Regions from separate parts of the Rhizobium fabae genome, predicted to be linked through region 2. Evidence: predicted binding sites of a transcription regulator. Region 2 holds the regulator's gene; the other holds the start of a gene.

Evidence for each region. Region 2 encodes PhoB, which activates phosphate uptake and scavenging genes when phosphate is short. Its sites were predicted from a motif close to TGTCATNNANCTGTCAT; they were not measured.
Region 1: EFB14_RS16860 (toxic anion resistance protein) is a predicted target of PhoB. The motif match lies at 11,680-11,696, and genes of this name have one in related genera.

Annotation. Positions count from the first base shown of each region.
Region 1 is NZ_ML133651.1:269,123-283,755, forward strand. Features, by position in the region: gene EFB14_RS16815 (N-acyl amino acid synthase FeeM domain-containing protein) at 1-643, opposite strand, end outside; gene EFB14_RS16820 (putative bifunctional diguanylate cyclase/phosphodiesterase) at 789-3,092, opposite strand; gene EFB14_RS16825 (TRAP transporter small permease subunit) at 3,421-3,960, shown strand; gene EFB14_RS16830 (TRAP transporter large permease) at 3,982-5,472, shown strand; gene EFB14_RS16835 (TRAP transporter substrate-binding protein) at 5,560-6,666, opposite strand; gene EFB14_RS16840 (gamma-glutamyl-gamma-aminobutyrate hydrolase family protein) at 6,959-7,738, shown strand; gene EFB14_RS16845 (VWA domain-containing protein) at 7,812-8,591, opposite strand; gene EFB14_RS16850 (hypothetical protein) at 8,594-9,625, opposite strand; gene EFB14_RS16855 (TerD family protein) at 9,642-10,352, opposite strand; gene EFB14_RS16860 (toxic anion resistance protein) at 10,376-11,551, opposite strand; gene EFB14_RS16865 (2-hydroxyacid dehydrogenase) at 11,756-12,712, opposite strand; gene EFB14_RS16870 (LacI family DNA-binding transcriptional regulator) at 12,741-13,763, opposite strand; gene EFB14_RS16875 (MarR family winged helix-turn-helix transcriptional regulator) at 13,883-14,395, opposite strand; gene EFB14_RS16880 (creatininase family protein) at 14,481-14,633, shown strand, end outside.
Region 2 is NZ_ML133649.1:170,736-185,368, forward strand. Features, by position in the region: gene EFB14_RS12055 (tellurite resistance TerB family protein) at 1-327, shown strand, start outside; gene EFB14_RS12060 (transporter substrate-binding domain-containing protein) at 343-1,218, opposite strand; gene EFB14_RS12065 (methyl-accepting chemotaxis protein) at 1,637-3,640, shown strand; gene EFB14_RS12070 (VOC family protein) at 3,686-4,078, opposite strand; gene EFB14_RS12080 (hypothetical protein) at 4,505-4,783, shown strand; tRNA gene EFB14_RS12085 (tRNA-Gly) at 4,806-4,879, opposite strand; gene EFB14_RS12090 (2'-deoxycytidine 5'-triphosphate deaminase) at 4,939-6,033, opposite strand; SAM riboswitch at 6,107-6,185, shown strand; gene EFB14_RS12095 (O-succinylhomoserine sulfhydrylase) at 6,229-7,413, shown strand; gene apaG (Co2+/Mg2+ efflux protein ApaG) at 7,692-8,084, shown strand; gene EFB14_RS12105 (Hsp33 family molecular chaperone) at 8,185-9,186, opposite strand; gene argF (ornithine carbamoyltransferase) at 9,278-10,192, opposite strand; gene EFB14_RS12115 (aspartate aminotransferase family protein) at 10,235-11,434, opposite strand; gene EFB14_RS12120 (GcrA family cell cycle regulator) at 11,859-12,392, shown strand; gene phoB (phosphate regulon transcriptional regulator PhoB) at 12,463-13,146, opposite strand; gene phoU (phosphate signaling complex protein PhoU) at 13,282-13,995, opposite strand; gene pstB (phosphate ABC transporter ATP-binding protein PstB) at 14,040-14,633, opposite strand, start outside.

The sequences.
Region 1 (14,633 bases), on a different contig from region 2:
GCTCGCTGGCGCTGGAGATGAAGAAGGGATAGCGCGTCAAGAGCTTGCGCCCGACCTCGATCACATTCGTCGCCATCAGCGTCACGTCAACCCCGTAACTCTCCGCCAATCGGCCGGGCACGATGGTATCGGCATAGAAAACCCGCTTGTAGAAGGCGGCGTGCGGGGGCCGGACGGACTGAATAACGCGGTCAGCCCGGAAATACGCTGCCGCAACGATGGCGGGTCTCAGCGTCAGATAGGGAACCCATGGCATGTCGGCGGTGAGTTCGGGATCGGCCGCGAAACGCGCCGGGTCGATCAAGGTCAGCCCGGCGTCCAAAAGCTCATCCATCGCCTCGGGAAAGGCCTCTCCGGAACGGCTGACACGATGCTCCGGCGTCACATAGTGAAGTCGGATCGTACTGACCAGTTCGCCATAATAGTACAGACCGAAGATATAGGCATGGCTGTCGAAATCGACATCGTCCAACAGGCCTTCCGGGGCAAGCGACAGCGCGTCGTGGGCCTTGTAGGCCTTGTAGCGCAGCCGCTCCACGTCCTCCATGTCTTCGCTGCTTTCGACACGGCGATATTCGACGTGATCCAGAATTTCCAGGATTTTCTTGCTGAAATCGCTACGCGTAAAAAGTGTGTCTGACATTCTCTCGATCCGCTCGTTAACGGATCATTAATCATACGCCAGCGACACGTAGGCAAGAAAATCTAAGAATTTGCGTTGAATTTAAATTATTAAGGTTAACGGCGCGCAAGATTTTCGGCTGGATAACCAGTCACTTGCAGGCGGTTCAGGCGACCTTGTTGCGGCGGCGCTGGACGGTGCGGCGGCCGATGCCCTCTTGCAGCAGCCTGATGTTCTGGGAAGGCACCGGCGGCGAGAAAACGTAGCCCTGTACCAGATCGGCACTGCGGTGCTTGTTGAGCAGCGTCAGCTGCTCCTCGGTCTCCACACCCTCGATGACGATCTTCAGACCCAGTTCGCGGGCGAGATTGACCGTGCCGCGCAAGAGCTTGAGGCGACGCGCATCCTCGACGATATTGCGCACGAAGGAGCGGTCGATCTTGACGATATCGAGCGGCAGCGTGTCGAGATAGCTGAGGCTGGAGAAGCCGGTGCCGAAATCGTCGATGGCGATGGTGATGCCGCGGGATCTGAGTTCCGCAAGGATAGCGCGCACCGCCGCAGGCTCGTCGATCAGGCAGCTCTCGGTGACTTCGAGATGCAGCCGCGCCGCGTCGAGGCCGGAATGGGCAAGCGCGTCGGCGACCACGGACAGGATGTCGGCATTGCGCAGATCCCGTGCAGAAAGGTTGACCGAGACGGCGATATGCTCCGGCCAGGTCATGCATTCGCTGCAGGCCTTGAACAGCACGAAACGGGTGATGTCGGAGATGATGCCCATATCCTCGGCGAGCCGGATAAAGACGTCGGGCGGGATCGAGCCTTTTTCCGGATGCACCCAGCGCGCCAGCGCCTCGGCGCATTCGATCCGTGCGCCGTCAGCCCGGAACATCGGCTGGAAGGCGAGATGCAGCGCCTGCGCCGAGACCGCTTCGCGCAGATCCGCCTTCAGCTTCTGCTGCTCGATATAGCGCCCGTCCATCTCGCGCTCGAAGCCTGATATACCGCCCTTGAAGCGCGACTTGCTCTCGAACAGCGCGAGATCCGCCTTGACGCTCCATTCGTCCAGCGCAAATGCGTCACTTTCGAGGATCGCATAACCAGCGCTGAGCGAAACGAGGAAAGTCAACTCGTCGACCTCGTAGTTACCCTGAATTGCGGCGTGCACACGGCGAATCTCGAGGTCGAGCGAGGTTGGTTGCTTCGCATGCGGGAAGAACAGGATGAACTGGTCTCCCATCAGGCGGCCGAGGATAGCGTTGCCGGAGGCTTGCTTGATGCGGGCGGCGATTGCACAGAGCAGATGGTCGCCGGTGACATGGCCGCGCATGTCGTTGACATGTTTGAACTCGTCGATATCGAGAACCATGAAGCCGAGCGGCCCGGACTTCCGCGGATGTTTGGCGAGATATTCCTGCACGAGCTGGCCGAAATATTGGCGGTTCGGCAAGCCGGTCAGCGCATCGAAGCGGACCATATGCATGATCTTCTGTTCCGCCTTCACCCGGCTCGACACATCTTCGAAGATCAGTACGGCGCCGCCGTCGGCCCTGCGGCTGGCGGAGAATTCGAGCGACAGGCTCTCGGGAAAGTGAATGAGCGTGCGCGACAGGCTGCCCTCGGCGACCTGGGTGAGCTGGCGCAGGATGAGCTCCGGCTGCGAGGCATCCATGAAGCTGTGACGCGCGCCGTAGCGCAGCACGGCGCCGAGATCGCGGTCCTTCAGCCGCTCCGGCGCACCGATCTTCAGAAGCTCGCAGGCCTTGCGGTTGATGACCTGGACGCGGTTTTCGGCATCGACCATGACGAGGCCGTGCGGCATGTTGTTGAGCGCCGTATCGAAACGGTCGGCGATGATGGTGATTTCCCGGCGCGCAATGACGTTCTCATAGAGAAACTCGCGCACTCCGTTCGCCATGGCCCGCGTCGTCAGCCAGAAAGGAATGAGGAAAATCGACAGCACGCCGCGATAAAAATCCATCGCCAGCAGGCTGCAGATGATCATCGGCAGGCAGCAGAAGAATGTCTGGAGGTCGACTGCAAAGCGCGAGCCGTAGTTGCGGCCGACGACGGAAACCATGGTCGCCATGGTGACCGAGATACAGGCAAGTTCTGCAAAGGAATCGTGCACGACGAAGATGGCGTAGCCGCTGGCGAAGCCGAGAAGCGCGGTGGTGCAGGCTCCGCTGGCAACGAGAATCCGCTCCCAACGCTCGATTCCGGCGTGCGACAGGCTCTGCTTGTCGACACGATCGAACTGCCGGAAGATGGCCATGCGAGCGCCGAAGACCAGAAGGAAGGCGACCGACAGCAGGATGTAGATGGAGTATTGCGTCTTGGCAGCCACGGCAAGGCACGTCGCAACGTGCACAATCACGCCGACAAGAAGCGTCATGCGATTCCCGGACAGGGAACTCACAAACGACAGATACACATCTAAAGGGACCCTGTTCGGGTTATCTGGCTTCATCCACACTTTCCCTGTGCGCGGGAATTCTAAGGCCAACCCTTTAAAAATTGATTTCAATGGAATCAAACATTTGGTCAAATTTTCTAAAACCAGAGCGTGAACCCTACATCCTACGCGAGATAATGCAGCCTACTCGCGAGATTACTGAAATAATTTATCCACGCCTGGGTTGTCCGAATATTCGGCGATCGCGCCGCCTGCCTGCTGCGCCTAAGACTATACTCCAACGCGGGGCATTTATCCTTCCAATTTCAAGGGCCGTGGTCTACATCGATTGCAAAGAGGGAAAGCTGCCGGAAACCGGCAGAACAAGAACAAGGGGAGGCGAATGTCGGCACTTCTGGCCGCAAGCCGGCTGATCGACGCGATCAGCCGCTTCATGGGCAAACTTTCCGAATATATGGTGCTGTTTTGCTGCCTGATCAGCGCCGGGAACGCCATCGTCCGCTATGCCTTCAACTACAGTTCGAACGGCTGGCTTGAGATCCAATGGTATCTCTTCGCCTTCGTCGTCTTGCTCGGCGCCTCGCATGCGCTGCGCAACAACGAGCATGTCCGCGTCGATCTGATCTACGGCGCGGTTTCAGATAAGGCGAAGATCTGGATCGACATCATCGGCCTCATCCTCTTCCTCATCCCCGTCTGCGTCTTCCTCACCTGGCTTTGCTGGCCCTTCTTCGCGATCTCCTATCAGCAGCGGGAAATATCCGGCAATGCAGGCGGGCTGATCCGCTGGCCGGTCAAGCTGATCCTCGTCGCCGGCTTCGCGCTGCTTTCACTTCAAGGCGTTTCCGAACTGATCAAACGGATAGCAGCGCTGACCGGCACCATCCAGATCGACACGAAATACGAAAAGCCGCTGCAGTAAAGCGGACCGAGGGGAACGGATTTGTTTGATTTCGGTATCATCCCGCCGGCGATGTTCCTGGGCATGGTCATCTTCATGCTCTACGGCTTTCCGGTCGCCTTTTCGCTGGCCGCCGTCGGCCTGTTCTTCGGCATTATCGGCATTGCCACGGGCCATTTCGGTGAGGTCTTCCTGCAAGCCTTGCCACTGCGCTTCTTCGGCATCGTTTCCAACGACCTCCTGCTTGCCATCCCCTTCTTCACCTTCATGGGGGCGATATTAGAGCGTTGCGGACTTGCCGAAGACCTGCTCGAAGGCACCGGCAAGCTCTTCGGCGCCGTTCCCGGCGGCCTTGCCTATGCCGTCATCCTCGTCGGGGCCGTGCTTGGCGCGATTACCGGCACGGTGGCTGCCTCTGTCATCACCATGGGGGTGATCTCGCTGCCGATCATGCTGCGCTACGGCTACAGTCCGCGCCTCGCCACCGGCGTCATCGCCGCCTCGGGCACGATCACCCAGGTGATTCCGCCCTCGCTCGTGCTTGTCGTTCTCGCCGACCAGCTCGGCCGTTCGGTCGGCGACATGTATCTCGGCGCGATCGGACCGTCGATCCTGCAGGTGGCGATCTTCGTGCTCTTCATCCTGGTGATGTCGATCATCCGACCGAAGTCGATGCCGCCGCTGCCGAAAGAGGTGCGAGGCGACTTCAACTGGGCGCTGCTCGTGAAGGTGCTGATGGGCATGGTACCCTCGATCGTGCTCATCTTCCTCGTGCTCGGCACGATCTTCATGGGCTTAGCGACACCGACGGAAGCAGGCGCGCTCGGCGTCGTCGGCGCCATGCTGCTTGCCGCCATGAATCGCCGCCTCACCTGGCCGCTTGTCCGCGAGGCGATGACATCGACCACGCATATCACGTCCATGGTGGTGATGATCCTGGTCGGTTCCACCTGTTTCAGCCTGGTCTTCCAGGGCATGGACGGCTCGCGCTGGATCGAGCACATGCTGTCGGGTATTCCCGGCGGCCCGGTCGGTTTCCTGATCTTCGTCAACATCTTCATCTTCGTGCTCGCCTTCTTTCTCGATTTCTTCGAGATCGCCTTCATCGTCATCCCGATGCTCGCCCCCGTCGCCTCCAATCTCGGCATCGACCTGATCTGGTTCGGCGTCCTGATCTGCGTCAACATGCAGACGAGCTTCATGCATCCGCCCTTCGGCTTCGCGCTCTTCTACCTGCGCTCGATCGCCAGCAAGGACGTCAAGACCTCGGATATCTATATGGGCGCGCTGCCCTGGGTCGGCATGCAGCTCATTCTGGTCGCGATCGTGATCTTCTGGCCGCAATCGGTGACCTACTGGCTGGACCACGGCCCGAAGGTGGATCCGAACTCCATCAAGATCGAAGTGCCGGGCTTCGGCGGCCAGCTCGGTCTGCCGCCCATGGGTGGCGGCAATGGCTCGCCGCAGATCCCGGGCCTCACCCTGCCGCCCCTGAACGGCCTGCCCGGAGCCCCGCCGGCACCCGCCAAATAGCGTGAAAAAGAAAATCCCCCGGACCGAAATCCGGGGGATTTGTTATCAGCGGACACGAAGCCTCGGCGAACGACGCCGGCGAAAAGCTTAAAGCTTGCCGGCCCGTTGCTGGATCATCATGAACGTATCGAAGGTATATTCCGACAGCTGCATCCAGAGATAAGCGTCCCGCTTGAAGGCGGTCTGGTCGTCGTAGATCTTCTTGAAATACTGGTTCGTGCCGGAGATCTCGCTGTAGATGCCGGTCGCCGCCTGGAAGCAGGCTTCCATGATCTCCTGGCTGAACGGGCGCAGCGTCGCGCCTTCCGCGACGAGCTGCTTCAGCGCCGTCGGGTTCTTCATGTCGTATTTCGCCAGCATGTTGGTGTTGGCGAAGGCGCAGGCATCAGTGAGCGCTGCCTGATAGTGCTTCGGCAGGCTGCTCCACTTTTCGAGATTGAAGAAGGCATGCACCGTCGGGCCGCCTTCCCACCAGCCGGGATAGTAGTAGTACTTCGCCACCTTGTGGAAACCGAGCTTCAGATCGTCATAGGGACCGACGAATTCCGCCGCATCGATCGTGCCCTTTTCGAGCGCCGGGTAGATGTCGCCGCCGGCGATCTGCTGCGGGATGACGCCGACCTTCTCCATGACGCGGCCGGCAAGGCCGGCGATGCGCATCTTGACGCCCTTGAGGTCGTCGAGCGTGTTGATTTCCTTGCGGAACCAGCCGCCCATCTGCGCACCGGTATTGCCAGCCGGCAGCGCATACATGCCCTGTGTGGCATAGAATTCATTCATCAGCTTGTTGCCGTTGCCCTCGAAAAACCAGGCATTGGTCAGGCGGCTGTTCAGCCCGAACGGAATGGCCGTTCCGATGGCATAGGTGGGGTCCTTGCCGACGAAATAATAGGAGGTGGTGTGTGCTGCCTCGACCGTGCCGGCTGCCACCGCGTCGACGGCCTGCAGGCCGGGCACGATTTCACCGGCCGCGAATGGCTGGATCGTGAAATTACCGTCCGTCGCGGCGGCAACATGCTTGGCGATGTCCTCGGCGCCGCCATAGATCGTGTCCAGGCTCTTCGGAAACGACGACGTCATGCGCCATGCGATCTTCGGATTCTCCTGCGCGATCGCAGGCGCTGCCAATGCCGATGCGGCAACCGCTCCGGCGCCGGCGGTCCCCGCCTTCTTGAAAAACGAACGACGATCCATCAAAAACCTCCCGTATAGATGGCACTGCGCGGCCAATCTTCACCCCTACCCGCAGCGAGGGCAGAGCTAAGCATGGCGAAGGCCGCGATTCAAGCTTTAGTCTATTAGCCTTTGGCATCAAGACGACAATAAGACAATACGAGCGCGCCTATCAAAATCAGCAGCTTAGCAGCAAACCGGGTGGCCATACCGCCGCCTCCGCCGCAATTTGGTCATCGGACACAGCCAACCGTTGACTTGGCGTCCATTCTGGCGGCAAAACGACAGGCAGAAAGATTTTACCGGGGCAAACATGACGAAACCGATCGTTGCCATTCCTGCCGATATCCGCAGTTTCGACGGCGCGACCTGGCACGCCGTGCAGCATCAATATCTCAGCGCCGCGCTGAATACGGCCGGCGTCATGGCCTTCATCATCCCCGCATTCGAGCAAGGCTACGATACCGATGCGATCCTTGATCACGTCGACGGCCTCTTGGTTTCCGGCTCGGCCAGCAACGTGCATCCCTCGCTCTACGGTGCCGAGGCGACTGAACGGGACGGTCCCTTCGATCCCGCCCGCGACGCTACCAGCCTGCCGCTCATCCGCCGCGCCATCGACCGCGCCATCCCGCTGCTCGCCATCTGCCGCGGCATTCAGGAACTGAACGTCGCTCTCGGCGGTTCGCTCGCCACCGAGATCCAGGAGCAGCCCGGCATCTGGGACCACCGCCGGCCGGAAGGCGTCGATCGCGACGGCATGTACGCCATCCGCCAGACCGTCCACGTCAAGGAAGGTTCCTGCATTGCAGGCATTCTCGGCCCGGGCGAAGTCCTCGTGAATTCCCTGCATCGCCAGGCGATCGCCAGGACCGCGCCGCGCCTGCAGGTGGAAGCCATCGCCGAAGACGGCACGGTGGAGGCCGTCTCCGTCATCGACGCCAAGGCCTTTGCCGTCGGCGTGCAATGGCATCCGGAATATTGGGCGGAAACCGACAAGCCCTCGAACAAGCTTTTTGCCGCCTTCGGCGACGCGGTGCGCAATCATGCCGCCGGCAAGCTACCGGCCGTCCCCGCGCAGGCGATCGCCTGACCGCGGGGCGCGGGCGAGCCATCAGGTTCGCCCGGCCGCTGTGCAGCAGCAAGTCTTCCAGAGACTTTCCCGGTCAGTGGTGATCGTCGTCCTCGTCGTCATGCTCGTGCTTGAGCCAGGCGCAGAGTTCACTCGGCAGCAGTTTCTGGTAGGCGTCGTCGCTACCGACGAATTCGCCAAGATCCTTGACGCTGACGAAGCCGACATTCGGAAATTGCTCGGCCGCTTCGCGCAGGAAGTCGAAACGTTCGTCGCCGATACCGACCATAACGTAGTAGATTTGGGATTCGGCGTGCTCAGCCTTCTCCAGCAGAGCCCAGGCCGCATCTCGGTCGGCATTCTCGCCGTCTGTGAGGAAATAGTTGATCGCGGGAACGCCGGAACGTGTCTCCTCGCCGAATCGATCACGCCGCATGCCAAAGATCATGCCGAGCAAGCCGCCAGCCGCATTTTCCTCCACCAGGCCGTAAGTCATCAGGTTCGACCGGATCACCGGGCCGTAATCGGTGCCGCCCCAGAGCACGCTTTGAAGCTCGGGATTGGTGATGATCTCGCGCGCGACATAACCTTCATAGTTTTTCGCTGTCGCCGGGGAGATCGATGCCATCCTCTCCTGATTGGAAAACACCCAGGTGTCGATACGCCCGTCATCATCGAAATAAAGAGCGACGGGAAGAATCCGCTCAAGCGCCGCCTGGACCGCGCCGGATTTAAAAAGATCGGTCATCGAGCCGGAGACATCGATATTGAGCCCGACCTGTGCGGGAATGCGCTCGTGAATGCCCTGTTTCTGAAGGACGAAGCCGACGCGGCGAACTTCTTCCTCGGGCTTGTGCAGCTTGAATGTCGTCATAGTCATCCCTCCGGTCTGAGTTTTGCAAGAATCCGTGTGTGAATGTCGCGAAGCAGTGATCTGGCACTTGCCTGCGCTGGCGGTTGCGCGGTCCGAGCCGCTGTCAGCGCCGCCGAATAGGCGGCATGCCAGGCCGGCAGCTCCTCATGCAGCAGGCCGTCAGCGGCGTGTCCCAGCGCATCGACGTGCCGTGCAATTCCGGCGACGGTGCGCATGCTCATGTCGATCGTCGCCTTCGTAGCCGAGAGGCTGACGATCCTCGTCTCGATTGCTTCGGCTTGCGAGGCGTAATGCGCCTGCCGCTCGCGATCGGAAAGCTGAACGCCGCCGACATAATCGACCAGGAAACGCCCCGCCAGGATATGAGCACAAAGATCGCGGTCGAGCGCCGCATAGGCTTTGCCGACCGCGCGAAGCCGCTTGGCGATCGCAACGATGTCGGGCGCGAGCGCATCGAGCTCTTTCGCCGAGGCCTGCACTTCGGGATAAAGCCGAAAAAAGAGATCGTCGGCATCGCGCGGCGCCGCCAGCGCCTTGATCGCCTTGAGGACACCGCCGCGAACGGCAAACACGCGGTCGGGGTCCAGATCGCCAAGGCGCTGGAGCAACTCGGCGCCGAGACGTCTCCCCTTTGCCAACGCCTCACTGTCGGCAAGGACGAGTTCTCTTTCGGCAAGCTTGCCGTGCTCCGTCTGCAGGCGGGCGCCGAAGCGCACCACATCGTCGAAATAATGGTCGTCGAGATTGGTCCCGTCGATGATGTGCAGCGCTGCCGCCGCAACCGATGTATCGGCGCTGGCGTCGAGCTTCAGAAGCGCCTCCACGCTGCAGGGAATACGCCTGCGAATTTCCCCTGCAGCAAGAACCCGCGGCTTGTCGCCTTTCGGTGTCGGCGGGCGCGGCGAACCGAACAGCACTTTCGGCTCGACGGGGTGTCGGGAAGGATCGGCACAGTCAGGCGATGCGCTCTCCGGAAAAAGCACCCTGGGCACCCGGCCCGGCTCCTTTTCCGGCGGTCCATCTACCTTGCCCATCGAATGAGGCTCCCGTTCAGCCCAAATAAGCCTGGATGACGTCGCCAAGCCCGGCGTTCGAACCTGCGCCGACAGCGTGGAATCTCCAGGATCCATCCGGCTGCTTCAGGAAGGATGCCACCTGTATCGTCGTCTTGCCGGCAAACTCGGCCGTGAGCTGGTAGCGGCAAAGCTCATCGTCCATCGCATCGCAAACCTCGATATAGGCGTTCTTGACCTTGCCGAAGTCCTGTTTCTTGCGCTCCGCATCATGGATCGTCGCCCAGACGGCAAGCTCCGAAACCTCTGCCGGCAGCTTTGCCAGCACGATCTTGAATTCCTCGCGGAACCCCTCGTCATGATGACCGCCGCCGTGATGATCGTCATCATCATCGTCCTCGTCAGGCTCCGGCCTTTTGACCGGGCCGCCGCGTCCGGTCCGGTCGTCGCGTTCGTGCCACATCGAGCCGTCGTCGGTCTGAAAGGAGCCATCGGCGTTCTTGGTGAGCGACCCTTCCGGATTGCCGGAACTGCGCACGAAAGCATAGCAGAGCGCATGCGAGCCTTCATTGTAGAGCCGCGCCCGGTTCGCATCGCCGCCGGGGTGGACAAGCGCAAAACAATGCACGTCGAGATCGAAGGCCGGCCCCGAACCCTCCGGCGGATCCCAGACAAGTCCCGAATGAACGAGCTGGATCTCCTTCTGGATCTGGAATGACTGACCTTTGTTGAGCTTGAACGTTGCCATGCGCTGTCTTTCTCCTGCAATCTTCAGATCGGGCGATCGGTCACGATTTGCCGTGCTTGTTCGAGTTTGGCGCGGGCGGCGGCATAACGTTCCTTATTCCGCTCGCCTTCGGCAACCACCTTGTCGGCGATAGCACGCAGCCTCTGCCCGGTGCTGAGCACCAGCTCGGCATCGGCAAGCCGGGTCTCCCCGGAAGCCTTGACTGCATTGACCGAGACCTCCTCAAGCACCTGCGATCCATATTGCTGGAGCGACGCCCGCAATTCGCGCCGCATGGCATTCATCTGCTGGATCGACTGCATCTGGAAAAGCGCGTGAAGCCGGATCAGGATCGATTTGATGTCGTTGAATTCGGCATTCGCCGAGGTGACCGTATCCGCAAGGGTCGCAAGCGCCGCACCCCGGGCAATTCCGATCGAATCGAGATCGGCAGGCGCCTTGGCATAGGCGGTTTCGAGAACCAGGACCCGGTTCTGGAAGATATCCAGCTTCTGTGAGAAATCGCGGGCTTCCTGTACCTTGAGCGGATCGCCGGAGGCCGCCTCCCCTGTCAGCCGGTCGAGCTCGCGGGCCGCATCGGCGAGGATGCGCCGGCCGGCCTCGACGAATACGCCGAGAGAAACGATCGCATCGCGATATCCCTGCGCCAGCGTGCTCATGCGCGATACTTCGAGAATGAGCTTGCCGCTCTCCTCGTCAATCTGCGTCTCCATCGGCTTGACGAGATCGCCGAGGGACTTGGCCTTGCTCTGCAGCATGCCGCGCACCTCGTCAGTCACCGTCTTGAGGCGCTTGGCCGGGTCGCCAAGGCCGACGGCCATGAGCAGGCGCTCAAGGAAGCTGCCCTTCAGCTTCTCGCGGATGTTTGCTTCGAGCCCTTTGAGATCGGCGTCATTGATGCCGTCCCGGATCGTCCGGAACAACTCGAACAGCACCGGCGACTGCGCATTGGTGATCTGCGAGAGGATGGCATCGAGCTTGGCGCCGAAGCCGCCGATGGCTTCCTGGCCGAAGGTGATCAAACTATGCGGCTCTACCGTTGCAATCCTGTACCGCTCCGCCAGATCGGTGACCTCGCCGGCTTTTTCCGGGGGAAGAATGACCGTCACGACGGCGGGAAGGCTGCTGGTCGAAAGCGCCGGCATTAGACCCTGGCTGGTCTCGAGGGTCGTCGTATTCGATGCGCTCGGCTCAGACATGCCGCCAGTCCCCTTTTTGGCTGCCCCATGGATACGGCCTCTACCGCACGGAGAGGTTGCGAATCTGGTTGTAAAAATCGACAGGAATGTAACCGAAGGTATCGCGCCCGGCAACATATCGCGCAGGAATAACAGTCGATTGACAGGGTCGCCATCGGCATCGAAGATCGGAACTGCGTCCGATGAATCAACTTCTATGCGCGCCTAGAGCTTTTGCGGCGTCTCCGGCACCGGCGTCAGCGCCGCCCCCTTTTCGAACCAGGCAATCAGATTGTCGGCGACGAGATCGGCCATGGCATTGCGCGTCGGCACGGATGCCGAAGCGACATGCGGCAGCAGCACGGCATTCTCAGGTGTCAGCAGGCCGGCAGGAACGGTCGGCTCGTCGTAGAAGACGTCGAGGCCAGCCGCTCCAAGCGCGCCTGATGCAAGGGCAGCACTCAACGCTTCCTCGTCCACCGTCCAGCCGCGGCCGACATTGACGAGAATGCCGCCAGGACCGAGAGCGGCGAGAATATCGGCATCGATCGTCTTGTGTGTCTGCGGCGTCTTCGGAACGATGGCAATCAGCGTATCCACCGCTTCCGCCAGCGCCTTCAGCGTCGGGTGATAATCGTAGGGCGCGTCAGCGTGGCGCGAACGCGTATGATAACTGATCTTCACCTTGAACGGCTCCAGCCGCTTGGCGATTTCGAGCCCGATGCGGCCAAGACCGTAGAGCCCGACATGGCGTCCCTTGAGCGAGAAGCGCGACAGCGGATAGGCTGTGCCCGGTTTCCAGTTGCCGGCGCGCAGCCAGGCTTCCGCCCGCGGCAACTCGCGGATCGTGTTCAGGAGCAGGCCCATTGCCGTATCGGCGACCTCGTCGTTCAAAACATCGGGTGTATTGGTGACGACGATGCCCTTTTCGGTGGCACGCTTCACATCCATGCCGTCATAGCCGACGCCGAAACTGGCGATCACTTCCACATGCGGCAGCTGATCCATCCAGGCGCCGGAGAAGGCGCCCGAGACGGCTACGCCGCGGATGCGGCCGGCGGTTTCGCCGTCCAGCGCAAGCCTTTCCTCGCGCGCGACGGCGATAATCTCAAAACGATCCTCCAGCCTTTCGAGAACACGGTCGTGTATCTTCCCAGGAACGAGAATGGCGATGCGGGACATGGCTTTTCCTCTTGGATGGGGTCTTGATTCAGGCGCGGGGCCGATGGGGACTGGTGGACTGGCGGATGCGCATTTCCGGTTTGATGAGGTGCATGCCGTCGGGCTCGTGGCTGCCGGCAAGACGATCGAGAAGCGCCCGGGCGGCAAGCCGCCCCACCTCGGTCTGGCCGTTCCACACGGTCGTCAGCGCCGGGGTTGCGATCGAAGCTTCCTCGAGATCGTCATAACCGGTGACGGAAATGTCGCGTCCCGGCACCAGGCCGGCGCGCGCAATGCCGTTCATCAGGCCGATCGCGACGAGATCGTTCCAGCAGACAGCCGCCGTCGGCTTCTGCGGCAGCGAGAGGAAATGTACTGCCGCTTCGAAACCGCCCTGCTTCGAGCGCGGGCCGGGGATGCGCAGGTTCGGATCGACCTCGATGCCGGCCTTGCGTAGCGCGTTGACATAGCCCTGGTAGCGGTCGCGGCCGGTGGATGTCTGGTCCGTGCCGCCGATCATGGCGATCGAGCGATGACCGAGGCCGATCAGGTGGTTGGTGGCGAGCGAGATGCCGTAGCTGTCGTCGCCGCGATAGGTCGGCAGGTCCTGCCCTTCCATCGAACGGGCGACAAGGATTGCCGGCATGCCGTTGTCTTCCGCCAGTTGCACGTCTTCGGGCGGAGTGCCGATCGCCGGCGACATGATGACGCCGTCACCGCCGAGTTGCAGCAGCGTCTCGATGAAGGTGCGCTGCTTTTCGACATTGTCGTAGTGGTTGGACAGGATGAAGGTATGGCGACTGCGATCGAGTTCGCTTTCGATCGCTTTCAGGATCTCTCCGTAGAAAGGGTTCATGATGTCGTGCACGACGACGCCGATGATGCCGGAGCGCGAGGTGCGCAGACTGGCGGCGCGGCGATTGTAGATATAGCCGAGAGCGCGGGCCTGTTCCTTGATCTTCTCCCTTGTGTTGCCGGCGACGAGCGGACTGTCGCGTAAGGCAAGCGACACGGTCGCCGTTGAAATGCCGAGCGTTTCGGCAATCGTCGAAAGCTTGATCTTCTGAACCACGCGTCCTCCTCCAGGCAGCATGCGAGACAGCAAGAGCCTGCCGGCGAACCGACACGGCCCTTAAAATGTTTAATTAAAAGATTTAACCGCCGTAAGCAATTCGTCTTTCAACGGAAATTTCAGTCTTCGTCCGGTTCTTCGATATGAAGCGCTTCGGCCTGCAGATTGGCGTCGATCGCTTTCAGCAGGCGAACAAGATTGCGGATTTCCTTTTCGGAGAATTCCAGCGTCGCCAGCCGGTCGCAGGCCGAAGCCGCCATCTCGATCGCCTGCACGCTGCCGCGGCCGAGTTCGGTGAGATAGACCTTGGTGAGGCGTGCATCCTCCGCATCGGGCTTGCGCTCGAGGAAGCCCTGCGCCTCCATGCGGCCGATGGTCCGCGTCATCGTCGGCGCCTTGACGCCAAGCTTCTGGGCAAGGCCGCCGGCCGTCATACCGTCGCTCTCGGCCAGCGAGAGGATGACGCCGTCCTGGCCAGCATAGAGTCCGCTTTCGAGCAGGTTGCGCGAGAGCACGGTGCGCATGGAACGAGCCGCCTGGGTGAGTGCCGGAGAAAGATCAATGAGCGTATACTCGGTCTGGTCCTTCTTCTTGAACTTACTCTTTTTGCCGTCCTTGTGCTTCTTTCCCATAGCCATCCCTTTGATCTTTAAGCCCCGGCGCCACTGCGATATGACATTGCCCAGGATCTCGTCATAAACAAGAGGCAACCACCGGATGATGACGCCTTCGCCCCGCTTCGAAGACAGCGATCCGGCTTTTGCGCCTAATGGACGCCGCCCGATCGTCGTTCTGCCGCTCGGCGCTCATGAGCAACACGGCCCTCACCTGCCCTTCGAAACCGACACCCTGATTGCCGAAGGCATCGTC
Region 2 (14,633 bases):
CTGGAAAGGATCGGACAGTTGATCGGATTCCTGCCTGTTTTCAGGGATTTCGATGACGACAACCTGATTTCCGTGGCGCGCGACTGCGCCTCGCTGCTTGCGGGGCCGGAAGGCCTCGACGTCGTTCTGGAAACCGTGCGCGACACCCTGCCTGCAAAGCTCTACGACACGGCCTATGCACTCGCCGTCGAGGTCGCCTCCGCCGATCTCTCGGTCAAGGCGGAGGAACTCCGGCTGCTCAGCCTGCTGCGCGATCGGCTCGGCCTCGACAAGCTCACCTGCGCTGCCATCGAGCGCAGCGCGATTGCCCGTTTCCGCAAGGGCTAAAGTCCGGTTGCGGCGTCAATAGAGCCCGTAGGGAAAATAGCGCAGATAGATTTCCTGAAGACGGCCGTTGCGCGATAGCGCGGCGAGCGCGTGATCGATGGCCGATGTCAGGACGCTGTCCTTTTGCCGCAGCATGATCGTCATGCCCTCGCCGAGGAAATGTTCGGAGAGATAAGGGCCGTCGAAGAGCGCACAGCATTTGGCCGAGGCCGGCGAAGAGACCCAGAAGGAAAGCTGCAGCGCATCGGCAAAGGCGGCATCGACTTTGCGCTCCTTGAGCGCGGCAAGCAGGGCTTCCTTCGTATCGAACGGCTCGGCCTTGAGGGCCGGGAAGAAAGCGGCCAGCATCGTTTCGTGCACCGTGCCCCTGACGACGCCGACCGGCCGGCCCGAAAGCGCGGCAGCCGTCTTTCCATCGATCGGCGCCGCCAGATTGCGCACGAAGCGCGCCGGCAGCATCAGATAGGGCCTGGAAAAGACGAATTGCCGGCGCAGCTCCGGCGTCACGGCAAGCCCGGCAATGACGGCATCGCCCTGCGAGGCAGCGAGCGCATCCTTGAGATCGGCAAAGGGGATCGCCTGGATCTCGCACTTGTCCGATATCTCAAGTTCGCCGCAGATTTCGCGGGCAAGGTCGACGTCGAAACCGGAAAGCTTGCCGTTCTGATCGGTGAAGTTGAAGGGCGGAAAATCGACCGACGTCAGGAAGCGCAGGCGAACCAGCGAGGAAAGGTCCGGTTTGGCCAGGCGCTCGCGTGCATCGAAGAGCAGCGGCAGCGAGGGTGCCGCCTGCTGGGCGGATGCGGCAAAACTCAAAAGGAGCGCTGCGAGAAACAGCCCGCACGCGAGAACACCCTTCAGGGCCAGGGATGCCAGCTTGGATTGCATCATCGTGATCCAGACTCGGGTTAATCGGGAAGCGTTGCCGCGGCGGCGAGATGTATCAGAGTCATCCGCGGCGGGGAATATGCGGGGAGTGCGGATGGCTTCGGTTTCAGACCTCAAGGGATATGCCGCAATGCCTCGATTCCCTCTTCGCCCGAGGAGAGAAGAGACTTGAGACGCCGTCCGAGGATAACAATTCAGCCCCTAAAAATTGCGGGCATCCGCCGTCCGCTGTTAGCGCAGAATTAAAGAATATCGCCTTTTATTTGTGGCGACGACATCGGACCCCGCCAGCCGATCGCATGATGCACGCGTCAGTCCAAACGTATCCTTGAACCGCGATATTGAAGCAGCGTTTTTTCTGCAGCAATTGATTTCAAAAGCACCGGGCGCGCGACGTGCCCGTCAATCGGGTGACATTTCCATGTTGAAGCATCTGAAAATCCGCACGAAAATCATTTCGGTCGTAGCGCTGCTCGGGCTGATCACGATGGCCGGGCTGACCTATGTCATCTCCGAGTTCCATCGCGCGGACGCCGCCTACAGCGCCTTCATCGATCATGAGGCGCAGGCCTCGATGCTGAGCGCGCGCGCCAGCGCATCGGCGGTTGCCTCGGTGCTGCAGGTAACGCTGCTTGCCGACATGAAACCCGATACGCCGGAATTCCAGACGGCGCTCGCCACACCGAGCAAGCTGCCGCAGGCCCGTGATCGCATGAAGCAGGCGCTGGCACTGGTGCCCAGCCGCAAGCCGGCGATCGATGAGATCCAGGCCGGCATCGATGAAATCGAGACCCTGGCGAACAAGATCATCGAGCAGAGCAAGGCTAAGGACAGCGCCGGCGCGCTTTCGAATGTTGCCCTGATCAATGCCAAGCTCAATGCGCTGACGCCGAAAATGATCGCCAACAATGATGCGATGATGGCGATGCTCACCGATGGTGGCGACGCGCTCTCGGCCTCGATCAACGGGCGGATCGTCTTCTGTTTTGTGCTGATCGGCGTCGCCGTGCTCGCCGCGGTCGGCTTCAGCGTTGTTGTGGCCCAAATCGGCATCGCCGGTCCCATGACGCAACTGCGCCAGCGCATGACCCGGCTTGCCGAGGGCGATACCACAAGCGATGTCGGCGGCCTCGACCGCCGTGACGAAGTCGGCCAGATGGCAAAGGCCGTTTCGACCTTCCGCGACAACGCGATCGAGCGCGTCCAGATCGAGGCGCGTGCCGAAGCCGACCGCAACGTCAGCGACAGCGAGCGCCGTGAAAGCGAGGCGCAGAAGGCCCGCGAGGCATCCGAACTCGAACGCGCCGTCGCAGCCCTCGGCGACGGCCTGCGCCGCCTTGCCGCTGGCGATCTCGCCTCGCATATCAATGAGCCCTTCGTCGCGCATCTCGATGCGCTGCGTGAGGATTTCAACAATTCGGTCGAGAAACTCAACGAGACCATGCATACGGTCGGCGCCAACGCCCGGGCGATCAGTGCCGGCGCCAACGAGATCCGCTCTTCTGCTGACGAGCTTTCCAAGCGGACCGAACAACAATCGGCCTCCGTCGAAGAGACGGCGGCGGCGCTGGAGGAGATCACCACGACAGTGCGCGACGCCGCCAAGCGTGCAGAGGAAGCGAGCCAGCTCGTCGCCCATACCCGTCTCGGCGCCGAAAAATCCGGCGAAGTCGTCCGCAAGGCAGTCTCCGCCATGCAGCAGATTGAGAAGTCCTCGGGCGAGATCTCCAACATCATCGGCGTCATCGACGACATCGCCTTCCAGACCAACCTTTTGGCCTTGAATGCGGGCGTCGAAGCGGCGCGTGCCGGTGAGGCCGGCAAGGGTTTTGCGGTCGTCGCCCAGGAAGTGCGCGAACTCGCCCAGCGCTCGGCCAAGGCCGCCAAGGAGATCAAGGCGCTGATCAGTACCTCCGGCACGCATGTGCAGACCGGCGTTTCGCTGGTCGGCGAGACCGGCAAGGCGCTCGACGCGATCGTCCATGAGGTGCAGGAAATTAACCAGCACGTCCACGCAATCGCCGAAGCCTCCCGCGAACAGTCGATCGGGCTGCAGGAGATCAACACCGCCGTCAACACCATGGACCAGGGTACGCAGCAGAATGCGGCAATGGTCGAGGAATCGACGGCCGCCAGCCACAACCTCGCCACTGAGGCAGCAGCGCTCAACAATCTGCTCGGCCAGTTCAGGCTGACGGGCACCGGCGGCTTCGCCGCCGCCGCACCGATCACGTCGGCCCGGCCACCGGCCGCAGCGCCGCGCGCCACCGCGCGCCCGGCTGCCAAGGCACCAGTGCGTGTTGCCGAAAGCACGGCACGCCCGAAGGCTTCGCCGGCCCGTGCCCTCGGCCAAAAGCTCGCCAACGCCTTCGGCGCAGGCGGCAGCACACCGTCCAGCAAGGATGCTGATTGGACCGAGTTCTGAGGCGATCGAAACAGCTATTGGCAAGGGCGGCTGCGGCCGCCCTTTCTATTTGGCGATCTCCCCCCGCCGCCAGCCGATCTCGACGAGGATCTTTCCGGGCGCCGTGCAATAAAACAGCCAGCCGCCACGCATCGCGGCCGGTGGGCCGGACAGATCAGCACCGGCTGCAACGAGCCCGGCATGGACCGCATCGACATCCGCCCTTTCGGGCAGGATGAAGCCGACATGATAGGTCTGGCGCTGCAGTTCGACCTGATCGGCAGTGCCGAACTTCGCAATCGCGTGGCTAAGGACGATTTCGAGCCCGGCGTCATCCTCCAGGATGGCGAGGCCGTTCAGGCCGCGCATGTCCTTGAGCCGCAGCCCGAAATGGCGGATGAAGAAATCCGCCGTGGCAGCGATATCGGGCACATGGAAATCGAGATGGTTCAGGCGCATAACAGTCTCCGTTCGAAAAAATCCCGGGACTGCCTTTTGCCGTCTCCGCACGCCGCCGGGATCCCGCATCTTCATGCGGATCACGTCGCGGGTTCTCGTGCCATGGCACGGAGCAGAGCTTCTTGAGAGCGCTGTTAACGCTCCAACGGAAGGGATCGGGCTTACCTCAACCGATCCTGCCTTTTTCGACGATGCCGATCTAGCAGACGGCGCCGGCTTCGACAATGGATGGGTTTGCCACACGACTGGTGGAACGTGATTTTCACCCTAGCATCAATAGGTGGATGTCCGGCCGTCCGGCAGAGCGATCACGGCGCTCCCGGCGACGCTTCCCGAAGGATTGAAGAGCGGCATGGGCATTTGTGTCGTGAACTCTCTCCGGCAAGGCGTAAAGTGATGGCGTTCACGGTATTGGGAGGGATGGATATGAAAGCTGCAATCATCTGCCTCGTCGGCACTCTCGCTCTTTCGGGATGCAACACCGTCAGCTACGGCGGACCGGGCCTCGAACCCATCCCCGGGAGCATCACCTATAACGGCCAGCCGCGCACCAAGCTCACCAAATCACCTGTTGGCTCTGCCTTTCCGCATAATTTCATCGACCAATACGGCCGGCAGGTGGAGGAAACCTACATCATCCAGCCGGACCGAAGCCTGATCATCGCACATCGCCAATACAAGCCGATCCGGTTCTTCGGGGATTAGGCGCATCAGTCATCGTGGGAATTGGAGCGGGTGAAGGGAATCGAACCCTCGTATTCAGCTTGGGAAGCTGCTGCTCTGCCATTGAGCTACACCCGCGACGAAGCGAGATTTCCAACAGATGGGGGCGGCTGTCAAGTCGCGCCCGCCGGGAAGGTTCAGATGCGGAAGTGCTTCGAGAGTTTAAGGCCCTGGGCTTGGTAGTTGGAGCCGAGGCCGGAGCCGTAGAGGCTGGCGGGCTTTTCCTGCATGTGTTCGTAGACGAGGCGGCCGACGATCTGGCCGTCTTCGAGGATGAACGGCACTTCGTGGCTGCGCACTTCGAGCACGGCGCGGCTGCCGCGCCCGCCGGCCGGCGCATGGCCGAAGCCCGGATCGAAAAAGCCGGCATAATGGACGCGGAATTCGCCGACCAGCGGGTCGAAGGGGGTCATCTCGGCCGCATAATCCGGCGGCACGTGCACCGCCTCGCGCGAGACGAGGATATAGAACTCGTCGGGATCGAGGATCAGTTCGTTGCGGCCGCGGCTGTAGAGCGGCTCCCAGAAATCGAAGATATCGTGTTGGGCCTTCTTGTCGACGTCGACGACAGCGGTGTGGTGCTTGCCGCGATAGCCGATCAGGCCGTCCTTGTCTCCGGCGAGGTCGATCGACAGTGCGATGCCCCCGCCGGACACGTTTGGCAGCTTGCTGGCGACCAGCGTCTCGCTTTCATGCAGCTTCAGGAGTTCCGGCTCGCCGAGCAGGGCCTGGCCGACGCGGAAGCGGATCTGCGATAGGCGCGAGCCGCGGCGCACGACGATCGGGAAGGTGCGCGGGCTGATCTCGAGATAGAGCGGGCCGGAATAACCGGCCGGGATCTTGTCGAACTCCTGGGCGTAATCGGTGATGACGCGGGTGAAGATATCCAGCCTGCCGGTCGAGCTCTTCGGGTTGGCCGAGGCCGACATGTCGGCGGGAAGAGCAAGGCTCTCCATCAGCGGCACGATGTAGACGCAGCCGGTTTCGAGCACCGCGCCTTCCGACAGGTCGATCACATGCAGGCTCAGCCGGTCGAGCTTGTCGGACACCAGATGCGAGGGGCCGGGCATGAAGCTGGCACGCACGCGAAAAGCCTTGGCGCCAAGGCGCAGGTCGAGGCTTGCCGGCTGGATCTGGTCGCGGTCCAGCTCCCGTTCGGAGATCAGACGCTCCGTTTCGAACAGCGCTGATATCGCGCGATCCGCCAGAATTCCCGTTTCACGAGCCATCATGCCTCATCCATCATTTGCCGCCGACAAAACCAAACTCGGGGAATTGACGCAAGCAGCTAACAGCAGTATTGCAGAATTATCCCGTGGTGATTTGGCCGGTCGGCTTGCAGCCACGTTAAACAAGTGGCTAAAAAGACCGGGTTGAAACCGGTCTGCTTTTGCGACCGGTTTTTTTTGTTATGTGAAGGTGATGGCATGAGCAAGACCTGGCGCCCGGCAACCCAACTCGTCCATGGCGGCACGCTGCGTTCGCAATATGGCGAAACGTCCGAGGCAATCTATCTCACGCAGGGTTTCGTCTACGATACGTCGGAGGCGGCCGAAGCCCGTTTCAAGGGCGAGACGGACGGCTTTATCTATGCCCGCTATGGCAGCCCGACCAACGACATGTTCGAAAAGCGCATGTGCATGCTGGAAGGCGCCGAAGACGCCCGCGCCACGGCCTCCGGCATGGCCGCCGTCACCGCCGCCATCCTCTGCCAGCTGAAGGCCGGCGATCATATCGTCGCTGCGCGCGCTCTGTTCGGCTCCTGCCGCTGGGTTGTGGAAACGTTGGCGCCGAAATACGGCATCGACTTCACGCTGGTCGACGGTCGTTACCTCGAGAACTGGGAAAAGGCGATCACGCCGAAGACCAAGGTGTTCTTCCTGGAAAGCCCGACCAACCCGACACTCGAGGTGATCGACATCGCCAGCGTCGCTAAGCTCGCCAACCAGGTCGGCGCCAAGGTCGTCGTTGACAACGTCTTTGCAACGCCGCTCTTCCAGAAACCCTTGGAACTCGGCGCCCATATCGTCGTCTATTCCGCGACCAAGCATATTGACGGCCAAGGCCGGTGCCTTGGCGGCGTGGTGCTTTCCGACAAGGAATGGATCGACGAGAACCTGCACGACTATTTCCGCCATACCGGGCCGGCCATGTCGCCGTTCAATGCCTGGACGCTTCTGAAGGGCATCGAGACGCTGCCGCTGCGCGTCAAGCAGCAGACGCAGAATGCGGCGAAGATCGCTGATTTCCTGGCCGAGCAGGGCAAGGTCGCCAAAGTGATCTATCCCGGCCGCAAGGACCATCCGCAGGCCGATATCATCGCCAAGCAGATGACGGGCGGCTCGACGCTGGTCTGCTTCGAGCTGAAAGGCGGCAAAGAGGCTGCCTTCGCGCTGCAGAACGCGCTCGATGTCGTCAAGATCTCCAACAATCTCGGCGACAGCAAGAGCCTGATCACGCATCCGGCAACGACGACGCACAAGAACCTGACGGAAGAGGCGCGTGCCGAACTCGGCATCTCGCCCGGCACGGTGCGCTTTTCGGCCGGCATCGAGGATACGGACGACCTGATCGAGGATTTCGCGAAGGCGCTCTCCAAGGTCTCGGCCTGATCCGGAGCATGATGCCGAAAAGCGTGAGCGGTTTTCGGACGACATCATGCTCTATATCTAAGACAAGGACGGCCGAACCTCACCCGGGTTCGGCCGGACCGGCGGCGGAACAAGTTTACCCGTGCCGGCGTTCCGAAGCAGAATTAACACTGACAATTAGGCTTAACGATCGAAAACCCTTCGATCATGACTGTTTCATCAATGATCAACGTTCCGTTCCTTGACGGACAGGGCCTCTTATAAGATACGGGTAACATATCTTGACTAAGGTGCAAGGCATGTATCGCGCCCTCACAAGAGATATCGAAGTTGTAGTCGAACCGTTCTATCTGGAGGAGCAATCCGATCCGGAAGACGACCGCTATGTCTGGGGTTACCGGATTGTCATCAGCAACAATTCCGGCATAGCCGTTCGCCTGGTCAACCGCTACTGGAATATCACCGACCAGAACGGACAGGTGGACGAGGTGACCGGTCCCGGTGTCGTCGGCGAACAGCCACGGCTTAGCCCGGGCGACACCTACGAATATTCCTCCGGGTGCCCGCTCGATACGCCCTCCGGGCTGATGTTCGGCCATTACCAGATGGAAACGGACGAAGGCGAGCTGTTCGATGTCGACATACCCGCCTTCTCGCTGGATTCACCGGGGCTGCTGCGCGTCCTCAACTAAAGCGCGTCGCGATCTTTCAGATTCGCTCCTCGCGCTTTAGGTCTTTGTTTTTACGCATGTCGTTATCGCAAAACCGCCGCACACTTTTGCGCGACATGCTCTAGGCTTTTTGCTCGACCGGCTGAAGCTCGGCCGGATCGAAGCGATAGGTGGTCGAGCAGAATTCGCAGGTAACAGCGATCTCGCCATTTTCCTGGCTGGCTTCGATTTCCTCGGCGCTGAAACCCTTCAGCACGTTGCCGATCTTTTCACGCGAGCAGCTGCAGCGGTCGAAGACCGCGCGCGGTTCGTAGACGCGGACACCGCGCTCATGGAACAGACGGAACAGCAGCCGCTCCGTGCCAACAAGCGGATCGGTGAGTTCATCGGCGTCGATGGTTTCGACCAGCGAACGGGCTTCGACCCAGGCATCGTCCTCGCCATGCGGGCGGTTGCCGGTGTCGCCGTCGCCGCCGTGGAGATCCGGCTGGCGCATGCGCTCCGGCGCCTCCGGCAGGAACTGAGCGACAAGGCCGCCTGCCCGCCAGCGATGGCGGGGCTTGCCGGCATCGTCGCGATCGAAGAGTTCGGCGGCTGCAAGACGCACACGCGTCGGGATCTGCTCCGACTGGCGGAAATAGACGCCGGCGATGTCCTCGAGCGAGGTGCCGTCGAGCGCGACGATGCCCTGATAGGGCTGGCTGAACTTGCCCTGATCGATGGTGAAGGCGAGCACGCCCTTGCCGAGCAATTGCTCCGGCTCGGTCTCGCCTGCTGCAACCGCCTTGGCGAGCAGCGCCTGATCGAAACGCGCATAGGCGCGGACGTTTTCCGGCGTCGAGAAATCGGCAACGAGAAGATCGACCGGACCATCGCCCTTTGTCTGCACCGTAAACTTGCCGTCGAACTTCAACGAGGTGCCAAGCAGCACCGTCAGCACGACGACTTCGGCAAGCAGCCGGGCAACGGGCGCGGGATAATGATGGCGCTCGAGGATCGCATCGAGCATCGGGCCGAGTTGGACGGCGCGGCCGCGCACATCCAGACCCTCCACCTGAAAGGGGACGACATGATCATCGCCGGCGAAATCGAACTGGCCGAGGGCGGCTGCAGCTTCTGCCATGGCTTTCACTCCTAGTTTTCAGAGCGATGGGCCAGCGTGCCCGCCGCTCGCGCGGTCGCGAGTTTTTGACTCGGCGACACCAGATTATGGTTCAGATCGCGCCCAGGCACCAAGCAAGAATCGACTTCTGCGCATGAAGACGGTTTTCCGCTTCATCGAAGACCACGGATTGCGGGCCGTCGATCACTTCATCCGTCACTTCCTCACCGCGATGAGCGGGCAGGCAATGCATGAACAATGCATCATTGCCGGCCTTCGCCATCAAGGCCGCATTGACCTGATAAGGCTGGAAGACATTGTGACCCCGGGCCCGATGTTCCTGATTCATGGAGACCCAGGTATCGGTCACCACGCAATCGACGCCGGCGACCGCACGGTCGGCATCATGGCAGAGCATGATTTCGGCGCCCTCATTGCGGGCCCAGTTCAGATAGTGATCCTTGGGCTCGGAACCAAGAGGCACCGCCATGTTCATGCGATAGCCGAAGCGGGCAGCGCCCTCGACCAGCGAATGCAGCACGTTGTTGCCGTCGCCGGTCCAGGCGATGGTCTTGCCCTTGATCGGGCCGCGATGCTCCTCGAAGGTCATGATATCGGCCATGATCTGGCAGGGATGGGTGTCATCCGTCAGCGCATTGATCACAGGTACGGTCGCATGCTCGGCAAGCTCCAGCAGCCGCGAATGCTCGGTCGTGCGGATCATGATCGCATCGACATAGCGCGAGAGCACCTTGGCGGTGTCGCCGATCGTCTCGGCGCGGCCGAGCTGCATCTCGGTGCCGGAGAGGAACAGCGTTTCGCCGCCGAGCTGGCGCATGCCGACATCGAAGGAAACGCGGGTGCGCGTCGACGGCTTCTCGAAGATCATCGCCAGCATCTTGCCGGCGAGCGGCTTGTCGCCCGTGCCGGCCTTGAAGGCCTGCTTGCGGGCGAGCGCATCGTTCATGATGGTTCTGAGATCGGCTGATGTGACCGCCGAAAGGTCGAGGAAATGTTTAGGAGCCATATCGTGTTCTTACCTGTCGTGCGCCCGTAGGCGGCAATCCGTTCAAGCCGTCTTCTTGACCTTGGAGGCGCGAATGCTCTCGGCGGCGCGCTCGATGCGGACGAGGCCCTCGCGGGCCTCCTCGGCGGTGACGACGAGCGGGGGGAGAAGGCGGATGACGTTATCCCCGGCGGGCACGCCGAGCAGATGGGCGGCGCGGATCGCCTGCAGCAGTTCGGCGGAAGGAATAGCAGCCTTGATGCCGAGCAGAAGCCCCTCGCCTCTGATATCCTCGATCACGTCGGGATAACGATCCTTCAACGAGGCGAGACCCTGGCGGAAGACCAGCGCGACGTCACACACCTGCTGGAGGAAGCCTTCGGCGAGGATGATGTCGAGCACGGCACTGCCGACGGCCATGGCGAGCGGATTGCCGCCATAAGTCGAACCATGCGTGCCGGCCTTCATGCCGGAGGCGGCCTCGGCGGTGGCAAGGCAGGCGCCGAGCGGGAAACCGCCGCCGATGCCCTTGGCGACAGCCATGATATCGGGGGTGATACCCGACCATTCATGGGCGAAGAGCTTGCCGGTACGGCCAACGCCGGTCTGAACCTCGTCGAGGATCAGCAGCAGGCCCTTCTCGTCACAGATTTGGCGAAGCGCCTTCATGAATTCGGTGGTGGCGGGACGGACGCCGCCCTCGCCCTGCACCGGCTCGATGAGAATTGCGGCCGTGGCATCGGTGACCGCGGCGCGGACAGCTTCGATGTCGCCGAACGGCACCTGGTCGAAGCCCGGCGCCTTGGGGCCGAAGCCTTCGAGATATTTTTCCTGGCCGCCGGCAGCGATCGTCGCCAGCGTCCGCCCGTGGAAGGCGCCTTCAAAGGTGATGATATGGAAACGCTCGGGATGGCCCTTGGAATACTGGTAGCGACGCGCCGTCTTGATCGCGCATTCCAGCGCTTCCGCGCCCGAGTTGGTAAAGAACACCTTGTCTGCGAAGGTAGCATCCGTCAGGCGCTTTGCCAGGCGCTCCTGGCCGGGAATTTCATAAATGTTCGAGAGGTGCCAGACCTTGTCGGCCTGCTCCTTCAGCGCATTGACCACATGCGGGTTGCTATGGCCGACTGAGGTGACGGCAACGCCGGCGCCGAAATCGAGATATCGCTCGCCGCTTTCGGTGATCAGCCACACGCCCTCGCCTCGCTCGAACCGCAGCGGGGCACGAGAATAGGTGTCATAAAGCGGCGCGGCTTCAGCCATAGCGCGATCTCCCGTCAATGTTATCAAGGCGCTGGACTCCGGCTAAGGAAACCAGGTCCGAAAAATCAAAAATGCCGCCTTGCGGCGGCGAGTGGCACTATTTCCTTTTCGCGCTGCAATGTCAACAAAACTGCGCCCTTAGCGTATGCAGCAAGCTTGTACAGCGGCATTTTCGACCTTCAACAGGCATTATTGCAGAAATGACACGCAGGGGCAGCAAGTTGGGGAAAACTCCGAATTCGATTCATCCGGATTCATGCGACTCTTGTCACGGAGTCAGCCTCACACTAGGTTAAAGTTCAATTACTAGACTGCATGCGGCGGAACTAGTCACCAAAATTGATCAGGCGTTTCTTGTTTCGGAGACTTCCGGGACAACGGTGAGGGATTCTGCCATCACCAACGCAAAAGGTGGAGACAGGGCATGAACTGGACAGACGAGCGGGTCGAGAAACTCAAGAAGCTTTGGGCCGAAGGACTGAGCGCCAGCCAGATCGCTGCGCAGCTCGGCGGGGTCAGCAGAAACGCGGTCATCGGCAAGGTGCACAGGCTCAGCCTTCCCGGCCGCGCCAAGGCCGGCGGCACGGCCACCACGGCGCGAACGCCCAAGCGCGCGACATCGGCGCCGCGCGCACCGAACTATGCCTCGCGCATCGCTACCCGCACCGTTACCCGCCAGCAGGGCGCAACGATGCTGAAGGAAGAGATCGAGATCGAAACGATCGAGGAAATGGAATACGTGCCGGCCGGCAACGTGGTCGTGCCGATTTCCCGCCGCCTCGGCCTGACGGAACTCACCGAACGCACCTGCAAGTGGCCGGTCGGCGATCCGCTGAAGGACGACTTCCACTTCTGCGGCTGCGAATCCCCGGACAATTCGCCCTATTGCGGCTATCACCAGAAGCTGGCCTACCAGCCGGTCAATGAGCGCCGCAGGGCGGCCGCGCGCATCAGCTAAGCGAGCGAACATTGTCACATGAGAAACGGGCCAAGCGGCCCGTTTTTTTATGCGATTGGAATGGAAGCCGTCAGGCTTCCATCGAATAACCGGCGCCGCGGACGGTGCGGATGACGTCCTGCATGTTGGAAAAGTTCAGCGCCTTGCGCAAGCGGCCGACATGGACATCAACGGTGCGCTCGTCGACGTAGATATCGTGACCCCAGACGCCGTCCAGAAGCTGCGAGCGGGAGAAAACCCGGCCCGGCGACGACATCAGGAATTCCAGCAGGCGGAATTCCGTGGGGCCGAGGCGGACTTCGCGGCTCTTGCGATGGACGCGATGGGTTTCGCGGTCGAGTTCGATATCGCCGCATTTCAGCACCGTGGACAGAACTTCCGGACGGGCGCGGCGCAGCATCGCCTTGACGCGGGCGACGAGCTCGGGCGTCGAGAAGGGCTTGACGACGTAATCGTCGGCACCCGTCGAAAGCCCGCGCACGCGCTCGCTCTCTTCGCCGCGCGCCGTCAGCATGATGATCGGCAGGCGCTCGGTTTCCGGCCGCATGCGCAGGCGCCGGCAGAGCTCGATGCCGGAGACGCCGGGCAGCATCCAATCGAGGATGAGAAGATCGGGCGTGCGCTCCTGAAGCCTGATTTCGGCCTCGTCGCCACGAAGGATGGTATCGACCTCGAAGCCTTCTGCTTCGAGATTGTAGCGAAGAAGCACGCTGAGGGCTTCCTCGTCTTCAACAACTGCAACTCTCGGGATCATGCGTGTTGGTCTCCTCGCGCACGATCCTTAAACCGGGGGTGATTTAAGCACGGGATCTTGCGCAAAATCAGAAAGTGGCTGCGACCTCTTTGCGCGCCCGGATGGGCGCGCACGCAATCGGCAGGTCCGGAACCGTTATTCCGTCACAGCGCCAACGGTGTTGGCGCTGTCGTCCTTTGGACGATCGCCTTCCGGCTGCGCACCTGTCGCCATGTAGAAGATCGTCTCGGCGATGTTGGTGGCGTGGTCGCCAATGCGCTCGATGTTTTTGGCACAGAAGAGGAGATGCGTGCAGCTCGTAATGTTGCGCGGATCTTCCATCATGTAGGTCAGGAGTTCGCGGAACAGCGAGGTGTACATCGCGTCGATCTCGTTGTCGCGTTCGCGGATCGCGTTCGCCTTGTCGGCGGAGCGATTGGTGTAGACATCGAGCACTTCCTTGAGCTGGACGAGCGCCAGTTCGGAGAGATGCTCGAGACCGCGGGCGAGCTTGCGGGGAACGCCGGTGCTCTGCACGGCGATGACGCGCTTGGCGGTGTTCTTGCCGAGATCGCCGACACGTTCGAGATCGGCGGCGATCCGGATCGAACCCATGATTTCACGCAGGTCCGAGGCCATCGGCTGACGGCGGGCGATGGTGACGATCGCCTTGTCGCCGATTTCGCGTTCGGCGTGATCGAGGATCACATCGTCGGAGATGACCTTCTGCGCCAGCGCGGTATCGCCGTTGACCAGCGCCCGGACGGATTCGCTGACCATCTGCTCGGCCAGGCCGCCCATCTCGGAAATCCGCCTGGACAGGAACTTCAGATCATCATCATAGGCAGAAAAAATATGTGTCGATGCCATGGGGCTTTATCCTCGAATAACGGGAAGGCTTGCTGTCGCCAAAATCAGCCGAAGCGACCCATGATGTAGTCCTGGGTGCGCGGATCGTCGGGATTGGTGAACATCTTGTCGGTGTCGTTCTCCTCGACGAGGTTGCCGAGGTGGAACATGGCGGTGCGCTGCGAGACACGCGCGGCCTGCTGCATGGAGTGGGTGACGATGACGATCGTGTAGTTCTCGCGCAGTTCGTGGATCAGTTCCTCAACCTTGGCGGTGGCGATCGGGTCGAGCGCCGAGCAGGGCTCGTCCATCAGGATGACTTCGGGGCTGACAGCGACGGCGCGGGCAATGCAGAGGCGCTGCTGCTGACCGCCGGAGAGGCCGGTGCCGGATTCGTGCACGCGGTCCTTGACTTCGTTCCAGAGGCCGGCACGCTGCAGGCTGGTCTCGACGATCTGGTCGAGATCGGCCTTCGACTTGGCAAGGCCGTGGATGCGCGGGCCGTAGGAGACGTTTTCATAGATCGTCTTCGGGAACGGGTTCGGCTTCTGGAAGACCATGCCGACGCGGGCGCGAAGTTCGACGACGTCGATATCGGGATCATAGATATCGTCGGTGTCGAGCGTGATCTTGCCGGTGACGCGGCAGCCGTCGATCGT